DNA from 2 places in the Limosilactobacillus fermentum genome. Region 2 is predicted to be linked to the other one. Evidence: riboswitches for the same ligand, from Rfam matches in the RefSeq annotation. Region 2 holds a riboswitch; the other holds the start of a gene.
The links. A riboswitch is a leader RNA that binds a small molecule or an ion and turns the genes downstream of it on or off. The one in region 2 is predicted to bind FMN.

Region 1: linked by a shared signal. The riboswitch ahead of FG166_RS04755 (ECF transporter S component) and the one ahead of ribD (bifunctional diaminohydroxyphosphoribosylaminopyrimidine deaminase/5-amino-6-(5-phosphoribosylamino)uracil reductase RibD) in region 2 are both predicted to bind FMN.

What each region holds. Positions count from the first base shown of each region.
Region 1 is NZ_CP040910.1:952,783-959,266, forward strand. It holds gene FG166_RS04735 (hypothetical protein) at 1-295, shown strand, start outside; gene FG166_RS04740 (segregation and condensation protein A) at 288-1,076, shown strand; gene scpB (SMC-Scp complex subunit ScpB) at 1,054-1,641, shown strand; gene FG166_RS04750 (pseudouridine synthase) at 1,642-2,367, shown strand; FMN riboswitch at 2,423-2,542, shown strand; gene FG166_RS04755 (ECF transporter S component) at 2,639-3,217, shown strand; gene FG166_RS04760 (YpbB family protein) at 3,444-4,481, shown strand; gene FG166_RS04765 (RecQ family ATP-dependent DNA helicase) at 4,471-5,928, shown strand; gene FG166_RS04770 (SAG1386/EF1546 family surface-associated protein) at 5,989-6,484, shown strand, end outside.
Region 2 is NZ_CP040910.1:845,957-852,440, forward strand. It holds gene FG166_RS04210 (SIR2 family NAD-dependent protein deacylase) at 1-1,580, shown strand, start outside; gene FG166_RS04215 (RrF2 family transcriptional regulator) at 1,618-2,073, shown strand; gene ribH (6,7-dimethyl-8-ribityllumazine synthase) at 2,234-2,704, opposite strand; gene ribA (GTP cyclohydrolase II) at 2,697-3,890, opposite strand; gene FG166_RS04230 (riboflavin synthase) at 3,877-4,485, opposite strand; gene ribD (bifunctional diaminohydroxyphosphoribosylaminopyrimidine deaminase/5-amino-6-(5-phosphoribosylamino)uracil reductase RibD) at 4,485-5,543, opposite strand; FMN riboswitch at 5,705-5,839, opposite strand; gene FG166_RS04240 (flavodoxin) at 5,953-6,438, opposite strand.

The sequences.
Region 1 (6,484 bases), 110 kb from region 2:
AGCGGCGATTGACTGGTCGGGGGAGTCCGATCAGCTGATTTACCTGTGGCAAAACGAAACGATTGGCCAATTCACCGGGATCGTCGTGGTTTCCGTTGGCCAAGACTACGTGTTAGTCCGGCACCTTTCCATTACGCCCAGTGACCGGGCGGGCAAAAACGTGTTTGCCTTGCTAGCGGCCCTGCAGGAGAGGTACCCCCAAAAACGGATTATGGGAACCTTGACCACCCAGGGGGTAGTGACCAACTGGGCCCGTGATCGCTACTACCGCCAGGGAGGGGATTTAAATGGCTGAACAAGAACTGGCCCGCTTGGTGGGGCAACCGACGCTGGTTTTAGGTGACTTTGAGGGACCGCTAGACCTCTTGTTACACCTGATCAAAAAGGCCGAAGTCGACATCTACGACATTCCAATCGCCAAGATTACCAACCAGTACGTTGAATTTTTGCACCAACAGGAGCAAAACCAGCTCAACATCGCCGGGGAGTACTTTGTGATGGCGGCGACCTTAATGTCAATCAAGAGTGCGATGCTATTACCGAGCCCCCCGGTGGTTGAAGATGAGCTACCACCTGAAGAAGAGGATCCCCGGGCGGAATTGGTGGCGCAACTTTTAGAGTACCAACGCTACAAAAAGGCAGCGGCGGCCCTAAAGGATAAAGAAGAATACCGGCAGCGGGAGTACACCAGAGAAGCAATGGCGGTGCCAAAGAACCTGGTAGAGACCCGCTTTGCCCCGGGGGTTGGCATTGAAGAGTTACAACGGGCCTTTGAAGACGTGGTCAAGCGCCACCACTTTCACGAACCGATTACCCAAACCGTCGATCCCGACCCGGTGACGGTTGCCGAGCGGATTGAACACGTGATTACCGTGGTGACCAAGCCAACCCGCTTTGAGGACCTGTTTGAAAATGATTGGACCAAAGACAGTCTGGTAACGACCTTCTTGGCGGTCTTGGACCTGACTAAACACCAGGTGATTGCCTTGGCCCAATCTGAACGCTTCGGCCCGCTGATTGTAATGCCGGGCCCACGAAACGAGGAATACCGAAATGGAGAATATCGCACAAATTGAGGGCTTGCTCTTCATCGCTGGTGACGAGGGGATCAGTGTTGCTGACCTGGCCCGGATCACCGGGTTTATGAAACCAGCCGTCAACGAACTATTAACGCGCCTACAAGAAAAGTACCAGGCCGACCCCCAGACCGCTTTAACCCTGCTTAATAGCGGGGAGGTCTTTCGTTTGGCCACCAAAGCGGAACTGGCGCCGGTTATGAAAACTTACTTTGAGGTTCCACTAACCACCCCACTGTCGCAAGCCGTCTTGGAGGTCTTGGCCATTGTCGCCTACAAGCAGCCACTAACCCGCTTGGAAATCGACGACATCCGTGGCGTGCAAAGCTCGGGGTCGCTGCAAAAACTCGTGGTGCGGGGACTGGTCCAGACCCACGGCCGGCTCGAAGTACCCGGCCGCCCCTTCAGGTACGTCACAACCCCGGCCTTTTTGGACTATTTTGGCCTGCAGTCGTTAGCGGACCTGCCACCGTTGCAAACCGACTTGACCGAAGACGACCTGGACGGGGACGTCTTCTTACGGGCGCTACAATCACGAACTGAAGAAGGAAAGGAAAACGAATAGATGGCAAAAGAACGTCTGCAAAAGGTGATCGCCCACGCCGGGGTTGCCTCCAGAAGGGCTGCGGAGGGCCTAATTCTCGCCGGCAAGGTGAAGGTCAATGGTCAGGTAGTAACCGAGCTGGGGACCAAAGTTGATGGCAACGATGAGGTGATGGTCAACGGCGAACCGGTCGAACAAGAGCAACACGAGTACTATTTGCTCGATAAGCCACGCGGGGTCATTTCTTCGGCCCACGATGATAAGGGGCGCAAGACGGTGGTCGATATCTTAAAAAACGAAGGGGTGCAAACGCGGGTCTACCCGGTGGGGCGCCTCGATTACGACACCACCGGCCTCTTGGTGATGACTAACGACGGGGAATTAGCCAACCGGTTAATGCACCCCCGCTTTGAAGTCGATAAGGTCTACATCGCCAAGGTCAAAGGCCTCGTTTCAAACGATGAGATGCGGCTGCTCCGCGAAGGGGTTAAAATTGATGGCAAAAAGAGCCAACCGGCCCGGACCAAACTACTCGAAGCAAACCAACGCCAAAAGACCTCGGTGGTTAAGTTAACCATTCACGAGGGTCACTACCATCAGGTTAAAAAGATGATGGAAGCGGTCGGCCACCCCGTGCTTAAGTTGCACCGGGAAAGTTATGGACCGCTGACTCTAGCTGGGCTCAATCCAGGCCAGTTCCGTAAGCTCAAGGTCGATGAGGTGCGAGCCCTACGCAAGTTGTATTAATTTGAAATACAGAGCTGGGTGGGTTATAATGGTTAAGAATTAAATAAATTAATAGGTTTGTCTTCAAGGCAGGGTGTAATTCCCGACCGGCGGTATAGCCCGCAACCCGCACACGCGGTGGAACCCGGTGAAATTCCGGGTGCCGACAGTAAAGTCTGGTATGTAGAAGATCATCACAACGATGTTTCAACCGGGAGACGCCCTGATGGTGTCCCCGGTTTTTTCGTGGTAGTGGTTGAAACCAAGAAGATGACCTCTTGGAGGTTATACTATGTCTCTTACCCATACCCGCGTTCAGCGCCTAGCCGTCTTGGCATGCATGAGTGCCTTGGCCTTTGTCTTAATGCTGTTTGAGTTCCCGGTCATTCCGGTTGTGTCGTATTTGAAAATGGACTTTTCCGACCTGCCGGTTTTGATCGCCACTTGGCTCTACGGTCCGGTGGCCGGGATCATCGTGGCGGCCATCAAGTGCCTCTTGCACGGCTTGATGTACGGGATGTCGGTTGGCGAGCTACTGGGTGTTTTGTCCAACCTGCTGTCGTCAATGTCGCTCTTGTTGCCGTTTGCTTGGTTCCTTCGCCGGGGCAAGGGAAGTTTGAAGCGGCGCCTCTTCTTTGGTGGCCTATGGGCAACGGTAGCCCTAACGGTGGTAATGTCTTTATTAAACTACTTTGTTTTAACGCCGGCCTACATGGCCCTGTGGGGGTGGAAACCAAGCTTACCACTGCCAGAGCTAGTAGCAATCGGGGTGGTGCCCTTCAACCTGATTAAGGGAATCTTGTTGAGCTTGATCTTTGGTTTCTTGGCTTGGAGCCTGCGGGATTGGGTGGCCGCCCGGTTAGACCGTTAATTGGAGCGCATTTGAAAATCACTAGGGAGTGGGAAATGACCCTCGAAAAAGACCGTACCTAGACTTAGGTCTGAGGTCACTTTCCGTCCAATATTTATGAATCCAGTCAGGGGTTGGGAGAAAAACGTCTTTTCTCCTGGTCCTTTTTCTTATGGTAAGGGCTGTTTATAGGTGCTTGTCAGGCTTGGCAAAACACCGTATGCTAAGTGTAAAAGGGGGGCTAGCAGTGAACGATTACTGGTTGGTTTTATTTGATCAGGAACCGCGGCGGTTTCGAGTAATTGAAAACCTGTTAAAAAACCGTTTGTCAGAGGCGACGATGTTCTGGGCGATGGTCTACGGAATTCAGGAGGCCGTCGCCGGTCAACGTCAGTTAAAGCGGGCGGAGTTTGACAAATGGATGAACCAGCAGGTCACGGCGGGGCTAATGGTGCAAGAAGAAGGCCAGGCCTGGTTGACCACCGCGGGGTTAGTCGAAAAGCAACGCTTATTGACTGAACACTACCAACCCCGTTTCGGTAACTGGGGGTGGCGAATTAACCCGGAACGCTTGGCCAACCGGCTCCTATTGGGGATTCAAGTGGTTTCCGAGTTTGCCCACCATAATCGTCGCTACCGTCCCTTAAACCTTGGTAACTACGAGCTGGGAACCGTTAAGCAGTGGCTCCTCAAGAGTGGGCGGGGGATCCAAGGGGCCGTTGAACAGCAGGTTACCGCCGCCTTTGCTGCCCTAGAAAAAGTGGATCCCCGCTTGCCCCAGGTGCTAGCGGCCCTGTTAATCGGTCACCAGACCAGCGGGGCAACGCTTGGTCAGTTAGCGCGTGAGCTCCGGGTGAGTGAGGGCGAAACGGTGATCATTATCCATGACGCCTGGCTAGGGTTAGGAGCCTACTTAGCCACCACCCCCGGGCCGCTCAGTCAGTTGGTGGGTCCCCTAATTTCTAACAGCCCGTTGACGACCAGCGCCCAGCAGACGGTCGCCGATTTTTTGACCGGTCAAAGCCCCGTGGCAATTAGTCGTCGTCGCCACCGTAAATTGTCGACGATCCGTGATCACCTGTTAACCGCCGCCATTTTGACCCCCGGGATGGCGGACTGGCGCACCCTCTTTCCGGCCGGGATGCTAGAAGAGTTGGCAAATCGCTATCAAGGACCGGTGGCGAGTTGGCAGTTCGTGGCGACCCACCCGGACCTGGACTTAAACCAGGAGTTTTTCTTGTTTCGCTTGTACCAAATCATGAGGTGTCAAAACAGTGACCATTGATGAACAACAAGTCCGCACCGCACTGAAACGGTTTTTCGGTTTCGCTGACTTTCGTCCCGGACAAAGGGAGACGATTGAAGCGACGTTGGCGGGGAAGCCAACCCTGGCCGTCTTGCCAACCGGGGCCGGCAAAACCCTCCTTTACCAACTCCCGGGGGTAATGTTAGACGGCTTGGTGGTGGTCATCGCCCCCCTGATTTCCTTGATGCAAGATCAAGTTGATCGCCTGCGTAGCGATGGCTTAGGGCCGGTGGCGAGCCTCAATTCTAGCCTCGATTACCAAGAGCAACAGTGGGTGCTGAGCCACCTAGGGGAGCTTAAGTTTTTGTTTACTTCCCCGGAGACCTTGCTCAAGCCCGCCGTATTAAGGGCGTTGCACCGTCAACCGATTAGCCTGTTTGTCGTCGATGAGGCCCATTGCGTTTCCCAGTGGGGCCCTGATTTTCGTCCGGAATACCTCCGGGTTGCCCAGGCCATTCAAGCGGTCAACCCCGCGCGGCTATTGATGCTGACGGCTACGGCCACCCCCGCAATCCAAGATGATATCATTCAGCGTCTAGGCCTCAATCCGGCCGCGGTGGTGCGGGTCGTTAAATCGGTTAATCGCCCCAATATTTTCCTGGCCGTCCAAAAACTAGCTGACCAAGACGAAAAGCGGCGCCGCCTTCTCGAACTGGTCAACCAATTAGGGCCCAGTGGGGTGGTCTACCTCTCCAGCCGTGAGGGGGCCAACCAATTGGCGGACTGGTTAAATCAACAAGCCAACTTACGGGTGGCGGCTTACCACGCCGGGGTTGACCCCGTTGACCGCTACCGAATTCAGCAGCAGTTCTTAGGTGGAGAATTGGACCTAGTGGTGGCCACGTCGGCCTTTGGGATGGGGATTGATAAACAAGACATCCGTTACGTGATCCACTTTCAGATGCCGGGGAGTTTAGAAGCGTACGTCCAAGAGATTGGTCGGGCTGGTAGAGATGGCCGCCAGTCCTTAGCCGTGCTCTTATATTGTCACGGTGATGAGCAGTTGCCACTCTTGTTAAACCACGTCGATTTACCAAGCCCCGCCGTCTTAGATCAAATCAAGGCGGGCAAGGTGAAGGCCGATCTTTTAGGGGAGGCTAAGCGCGTGGTCACCTACTACCTGGACCAGGGAATGGACGGGCAGGCGGTGTGGCGCTTTTTTGCGGACCTAGAACAAAAGCGGGGCCGCCAGGTGCAACGGATGTTAAGTTACGTCGAGGAAGACAAGTGCCGGCGAACTAATTTACTAGCCTACTTTGGCCAAGCAAGTCTGGAGGCGGAGGTCGAGTGGTGTTGTGACCTGACCAACCGGGACTGGACGGTGACCGCTTTGCAACTGCCCGCGGTCAAACGGCGAGTGGCTTCGTCCGTCCTCGATTGGCGAAACCGGGTCGCAACTTTGTTCAACCGACAGGGGTTGGGCTAGACACACGGCGCTTTGATGCGCTACAATCGTTGATGAAATCTACTTAAGGGGGTGTGGCACATGGCTCAACGCCGGGAAGATCAACGGAACGAAAAGCTCTGGGATAAGACCTTTACCGATAACCAAGACATCGATAAAGAAGGGCACCTATCGCGGATGGCACACCGCAAGCAAAGTACGCACAACGCCCAAATCACCACGATTTTAATCGTCTTGATCATTATTTTGGCGGCGACCCCGGTTTTATACTGGGTTAACCACCAGCAGTCATTTAATCACCCGCAACGAACGGTGAAGGTGGCGTCATCTTCGACAGCAACGTCTAAAAAAAAAGCCAGCTCAACCAGTTCATCAGCTAGCGTGAGTAAGGGGAAACAGGCCAGTAGCAGTTCTTCTGTAAGTAAGGCGGCCAGCACCTCTAGTTCATCCGCGTTGGCAAGTTCTTCGAGTGCTAGCAGTTCGTCAACGACGGCTGTTTACACAACTGTTGAGTCCGGACAAGGGATTTACCGGGTGGCCAAGGATAATGGCTTGACGGTGGCTGAGTTAGCCTCTT
Region 2 (6,484 bases):
GGATCTTCAAGGGCTTTTATGCGCGGTTTACGAGCGAAAATGAGCGCTGGGCCTACCTGGTACGGATGTTGGACTTTATCTACCACCAGCCGCCGGTCAAGAATACCTACCAAGTTTTAAAGGACCTAATTCAAGACCGCCCCTACCACATCTTGACCACGAACCAAGACGCAATGTTTAACCGCTACTTTGCCGACGAGCAAATCAGTACGATTCAAGGGGATTGGCGCTTCTTGCAGTCTAGCGCCCCGCAGATTGACGACCAGCTTTACGACGCCCGGCCCTTTGTTAAGCGGGGGATGGAATACTTGGCGCAACAAGAAGATAAGTTGTACTTGCCAGACGATTTGATTCCCCACAGCCCGACAACTGGCTTGCCGCTAACGCCGTGGGTGCGGTCACCAGAATTTTTGGAGGGGCGCCGGTTTAAACAAGAACACGAAAAGACCCGCCAATTCATCAACCGGTTTGGCAACCAAAAGTTGTTATTCTTTGAGCTGGGAGTGGGGCGAATGACGCCGATGTTTATTCAAGAACCCTTTTGGCAGTTAACCAGTCAGCTCCCCTTGGCCCACTACGTTAACATTAATCCCCAAGACGCCATGACCCATACCCAGATTGCAAGCCGGTCGGTGTTGATCGACGCCGACGTTGATCAGGCCTTGCGGGCGGTACAAAAACTAAAAAGTCAAAACCCGGTTAGTCACCAAAGTTACTTGAAAACACCGAGGGTACCAAAGCAAGAGCCTGAACAACAAGCCCTTGGAATGCTTGAACAGGCCCCGGCCTTGTTAATTACGGCAGCCAATGGGTTTTCGATTAGCGAGGGCTTCAACTGGTTTGCAAGTGACGCTGTCTTTCATGACTTATTGGGCGACTTGGTTGACCAATACGGCCTCCATAACATGTTAGAAGCCGTCCAATACCCGTACCAGAGTAAGGTGGTGCAGTGGCGGGTTTGGGCCCGGATAATTAATCGTTACTCCAGCCACTACCACACCAGCCCGTTGATGGAAAACTTACGTCAGATTATCAAGGGGCGCCCTTATTACATCTGGACCACGAATCCGGAACATCATTTTAACCTAGCCGGTTTAGATCACGTGGTCGAAAACGAGGCCAACTGGGTGTATGGAAGTTGTCAGACCCCTGATCACCCTCACGTTGACCTACGGGCGGCGGCCAGGTTAATGGTTGGACTCGAACAAGAACGGGAGCTGACCGAAGCAGACTTGCCACGGTGTACGACCTGTGGGGAGGTGCTAACGCCGCTAATGTTTGCGCCAAAGCCACAACTAGATTCCCAACAGGTGGCGGGGTTAAACAAGTTGGTCAGGGCGCATGCCGATCAACCACTGGCGGTTTTGGAACTGGGGGTTGGTGATCAGAACCCACTAGTCAAAAAGCCTGTGGAAAGCTTGCTCCGCCAGTTTAGCGAGTGGAACTACGTGGTGCTCAACCAAAAGCCGGGCCCGGTTCCCTTTAACCTCCAACCCCGCACGGCCGTGATCCAGGGGGATTTGAAAACAAACTTGGCCCAATTAGCGCGTTTGATGGCCAGGCCGAGCAAAGCGCGGTAAGATAAGAAGATGATACTTGCAGGAAGGGGGGAAAAGAATGAAGTATTCCACCAGGTTTAGCGATGCAATTCATATCGTAGTCTTTATTGCGGCGGGCGGCAGCGACGGGGACCTATCGAGTGCGGCGATTGCCAAGTCCCTAAATAAAAATCAGACCCAGGTCCGCCAAATTATGGCTCAGCTTAAGCGGCACCACATTTTGGACAGTGTCCCCGGCCACGTTTGTCCCCAGTTAGTTAAAGATCCCGCTGAATTAGATTTGGCGACCATTTACCAGGCCGTTGATGGCGGGGACTTATTGCACTTCAACAATGAAACTAATACGGAGTGCCGGATCGGGGAGGGGATGCCCGACGCGTTGGACCTAATTTTTGGCCAGGTCCAGCGAGCGGCGTTGGCTAAACTGGCCACTTATTCGATCCGAGACGTGCTTAACCAATTAGACCTTTCCTTGCTTAACTTCCCGCCGGAAAAACAAGAAACTCCAAACTAAGACCGGACAAATATTTAGATTTGCGCAAGTTAGAGGAGCACGTTATCTTGCGCAAATTCGCAGATTTGTCGGGTGTCCATCGGCCAGCTCGCCACCAAAGCAAAAGTAAAACCGGTCACTTCGCACTTAAGCGGAGTGGCCGGTTTTGCTTTGGTTTTCGTTACCCTAGTTGTTCGTTTAAGCTAATCATTTCCAGCAGCGATTGGGCAGTCATCGAACCCTCGTTGCCGACCTTTAAGCCGGCCCGTTGCATCGCCTGTTCGATCGTGTCGGTGGTCAAAATCCCGAAGGTCACCGGAATCGTGCCCTGAGCATTTAAGTTCATGATTGCGCTGGTGGTGGACTGGCAGATCAGGTCGTAGTGGTCGGTTTCGCCCTTGATCACGGCGCCCAAGGTCATCACCCCGGCGTAGCGGCCGCTGGCGACCAGTTTCTTGGCGGCAAAGGCGATTTCAAAGGCGCCTGGCACCCAGACGAGGTCAATTTGGTCGTCCTTGATCCCGAATTGCTTTAGGGTCCGGATCGCCCCGTCGGCTAGGTTGCGGGTGACGGATTCGTTGAATTTACCAACGACGATCGCGATCTTCTTGGTGGGGGTGGTGGTAAAGTTTCCTTCGAATTGGTTAGGCATGTTGTTCTTCCTCCGTGAGTTTGAGTAGGTGGTGCATCTTTTCTTGCTTGGTCTTGAGGTAGGCGCGGTCGTAGGCGGTCGCCGGCATTTCCAGCGGCACCCGGGCTGCGACCGTGATTCCGGCTTCTTCCAGTTGACTGATCTTATCGGGGTTGTTGGTCAGGAGTTTGATGGTTGAAACGTGGAGCGCCCTTAGGATGTGGCTAGCGGCCTCGTAGGTCCGTTCGTCGGCGGCAAAGCCCAGTTGGTGGTTGGCTTCCACGGTGTCGAAGCCTTCTTCTTGCAGGCGGTAGGCCCGTAGCTTGTTTGGCAAACCGATCCCGCGCCCTTCTTGGCGTAGGTAGATCAGGATCCCGGTGCCGGCCTGGTCGATGGCCTCCATGGCGGCGTGGAGTTGGGGCCCGCAGTCGCACCGCAGGGAGCCCAAGACGTCGCCGGTGAAGCACTCGGAGTGGACCCGGACCAACGGGGTAGTCGTGGTCGGGTCCCCCTTGATCAGGGCCAGGTTGCCGTCGTCAAAGTGGCGTAGGGTAAAGTCGCCGTACGCGCTGGGCAGGTGGACCGGCAGGACCGGTTGGCTGACCACCGAACGCCGGTACTCTTGCAGTTCTTTGACGGTCAGGATCGGCAACCGCAGTTCCTCAGCCATCTTCTCTAAGACCGGGCGCCGGGCCATGTGGCCGTCGGCGTCGAGAATTTCGCAGATGTAGCCGGCACCAGGCTCACCAGCCAACTCGGCCAGGTCGACGGCGGCTTCGGTGTGGCCGTTACGGGCCAAGATGCCGTTCTCCTTGGCGATCAGCGGGAAGATGTGGCCGGGGTAGTAAAAGTCGTCGTGGGTGCTGGTGGGGTCGGCCAGGGCCTTGATGGTGGCGGCCCGGTCATAGGCCGAGATTCCGGTGCTGGTCGACTTGTGGTCTAGGGAAACCGTAAAAGCGGTGTGGTAGGGCTCGGTGTTGTCTTGGACCATTAAATCCAGGCCCAGTTGCTTGGCGATCGCTTCGCTAACCGGGGCACAGAGCAGGCCGCGGGCGTGCTTGGTCATGAAGTTGACCGTCGCCGGGGTGACCTGGCTGGCGATTCCTAACAGGTCACCTTCTGCCTCGCGGTCTTCGTCGTCGGTCATGATGATCAGGCCCCCGTTTTTAAGGTGGGTAAGGGCCGCTTGAATCTTATGAACGTCCATTTGAAATGCCTCCTAACTGTGCGGCAACGTACTTGCCTAATACGTCGGTTTCTAAGTTGACTAGGTCGCCAACCCTAAGTTGATCCAGGTTGGTAACGGTCTGGGTGTGGGGGATCAGGCCGACCGAGAACCAGTCGTCTGCTTGCTTCATGACCGTCAAGCTGACCCCGTTGATCGCCACGCTCCCCTGGCTAATGACTTGACCCCGCAACTCTTCAGGGAGCTTAAAGGTCAATTCAATTGCGTTTTCGTTAACCTCCCGTTTGATGACCGGAGCCGTTTGGTCGACGTGGCCGGTGACGATGTGGCCCTCCAGCCGGTCGCCGATCTTTAGCGAGCGCTCCAAGTTGACCAGGGCACCAACTGGCAGGTCCTTGAAGGTGGTCAGGTTGTAAGTCTGCGGCATCAGGGTGACGGTTAGGCGGCCGGGTTGTTCGGTCTCGACCGTCAGGCAGGTTCCGTTGACAGCTAACGACGCCCCAACTTCCATTCCCTCTTGCAGGGCGGGGTCGAGGTCGATCGTTAGGCGGATGGTGTGGTCGGTTTGCTCAATCTGGGTGAGCTTGCCCGTTCCGTTTACTAAGCCAGAGAACATTACTCGTCATTCCTTTCGTCAATCCGGATGTCATCACCGAGTTGGGTGACGGTGCGGTGGGTAAAAGCGGTGCCGACCGGGAACTGGGCCCCGGCCAGGCCTTGGTCGCCGATGATTTGGGGGTCCAGGTAGGTGATTAACTGGTTGACCGGGACCGCTTGAAATAGTTCGGTCAAAACCGCGGGACCGCCCTCCACGTAGAGGCTTTGCAACTCGGCTTCTTTAAAGTAGTCAAGTAACTCCGGCCAGTCGCCGTTTTGCAACAGTTTAACGGTCACGTGAGCGGGCCAGTCGACTTTCGTGGCGGCCCGGTTGGTGGTGACTAACCAGGTTGGGGCGGAAGCATCGGTGAAGACAAAGCGGTCCTGGTAATCGAGCAGGCGCCCCGCCCGGTCCAAGATTACCCGGACCGGGGGGAAGAGTTGCGGCGTCTCGCACAGCAGGCGTGGGTCGTCGGCAAGCACGGTGCCGGCGCCGACCACGATCGCGTGGTAGTCAGCGCGTTCCTGGTGGACCAGCCGGCGGGCGGCCTGGTTAGTGATCGCCGTCGCTTGCCCCGGGGCGGCTGCAACCTTGCCATCCAAGGAGAGGGCCTGCTTGGCCGTGATCCAGGGCCGCTGCTGGCGGTAAAAGTAGAAGTAGTGGCGGTTGAGGGCCTCGGCTTGGTCCTTTAAGAGCCCGACCTCCACATCAATTCCGGCCGCCTTTAGCTGGGCGATTCCCTTGCCACCAACGACTTGGTGGGGGTCAATCGTGGCGACAACCACCCGGGCAAAGTGGCTGTCAATTAACAACTGGCTACACGGAGGCTGCTTGCCGTAGTGAAAGCAGGGCTCCAGGGTGACGTAAATCGTGGCCCCGGCCAGCTGTTCGTTAGAAAGCTTACTGATGGCGTCGCGCTCGGCGTGGGCCTGACCATACTGGTGGTGGTAGCCCGTCGCCAGCAGCTGGCCGTCTTTGACTATCACGGCGCCGACCTGGGGGTTCTTCCAGGTGGCGCTCCCGCCCTTGGCCGCTTCAGCGAGCGCCAGTTGCATGAACTGTTCGTCTGAACTCAAGGTAATGACTTCCTTTCATAGGTGAGTGGGAACCAACCTCCTCGGCCCGCCGAGGAGGTTGCCATTCCCATTTCCCCGGGAAATTTAAAAGGGGCCCCGGAAAAATTCCGGGACCCCTGGTTGAAAGCGTGTTCAAAAAGGTGGCAGGGGACTTCCCCCTGCCTTTTCTTCTCCCATCCAGACTTTCACTGTCGGTACCAGAATCGCACTGGTTCAGCCGCAAATTTGCGGGTCACGGACTTCAAGCATTGCTTGTCACCGTCGGTCGGGATTTTCACCCTGCCCCGAAGAAATTATTTATTTAATTGACTACATTATGCTGGGAAACGGTTCACTTGTAAAGGATTTTTTGGTAAGGGCTTTTCTGAAAACGAGCGGCGCCCTTAGAAATAACCGCTCCTGCTACCAACTAAATTAAGTTCGCCTTGGTCAGCCACTGCTTCGCCTGGCGCTGGTTGCTCAACACAGTGCCGGGGATGATCGTCACCTGGTGGTGGGTTTGATCAACGACGCGTTGGATATATCTTTGACTGCGCTGATAACCGGAGCCCCCCGAGGTGGCAAAGGTGGCCAGCGTTTTGCCATCTAAAGGAAGTTGGTCAATGGCGTTAGCAATCAAACGGGGCGGAATTCCCCACCAAATTGGGTGGCCGATGATGATCGTGTCGTATTGATCAAGGGCCGGAAAGTCGTTGACGCAGGCGACGTGCCCCTGGTGTTCGTGTTGCTCAATTGAGGTCCGTGACTGAGGGGCATGCCAGTCCAGGTCCGCTTGGGTGTATGGGTCTTGGGCCTTGATTTCGTGAAGGTCGGCCCCGGTTAAGTTGGCAATCGTTTGGGCCATCCGTTTGGTGGTGCCTGATGCTGAAAAGTACAAGACGAGCGTAGTTGCCATTAAAATCCCTCATAATATTTAACTATTTTAATTATATTACAATTAA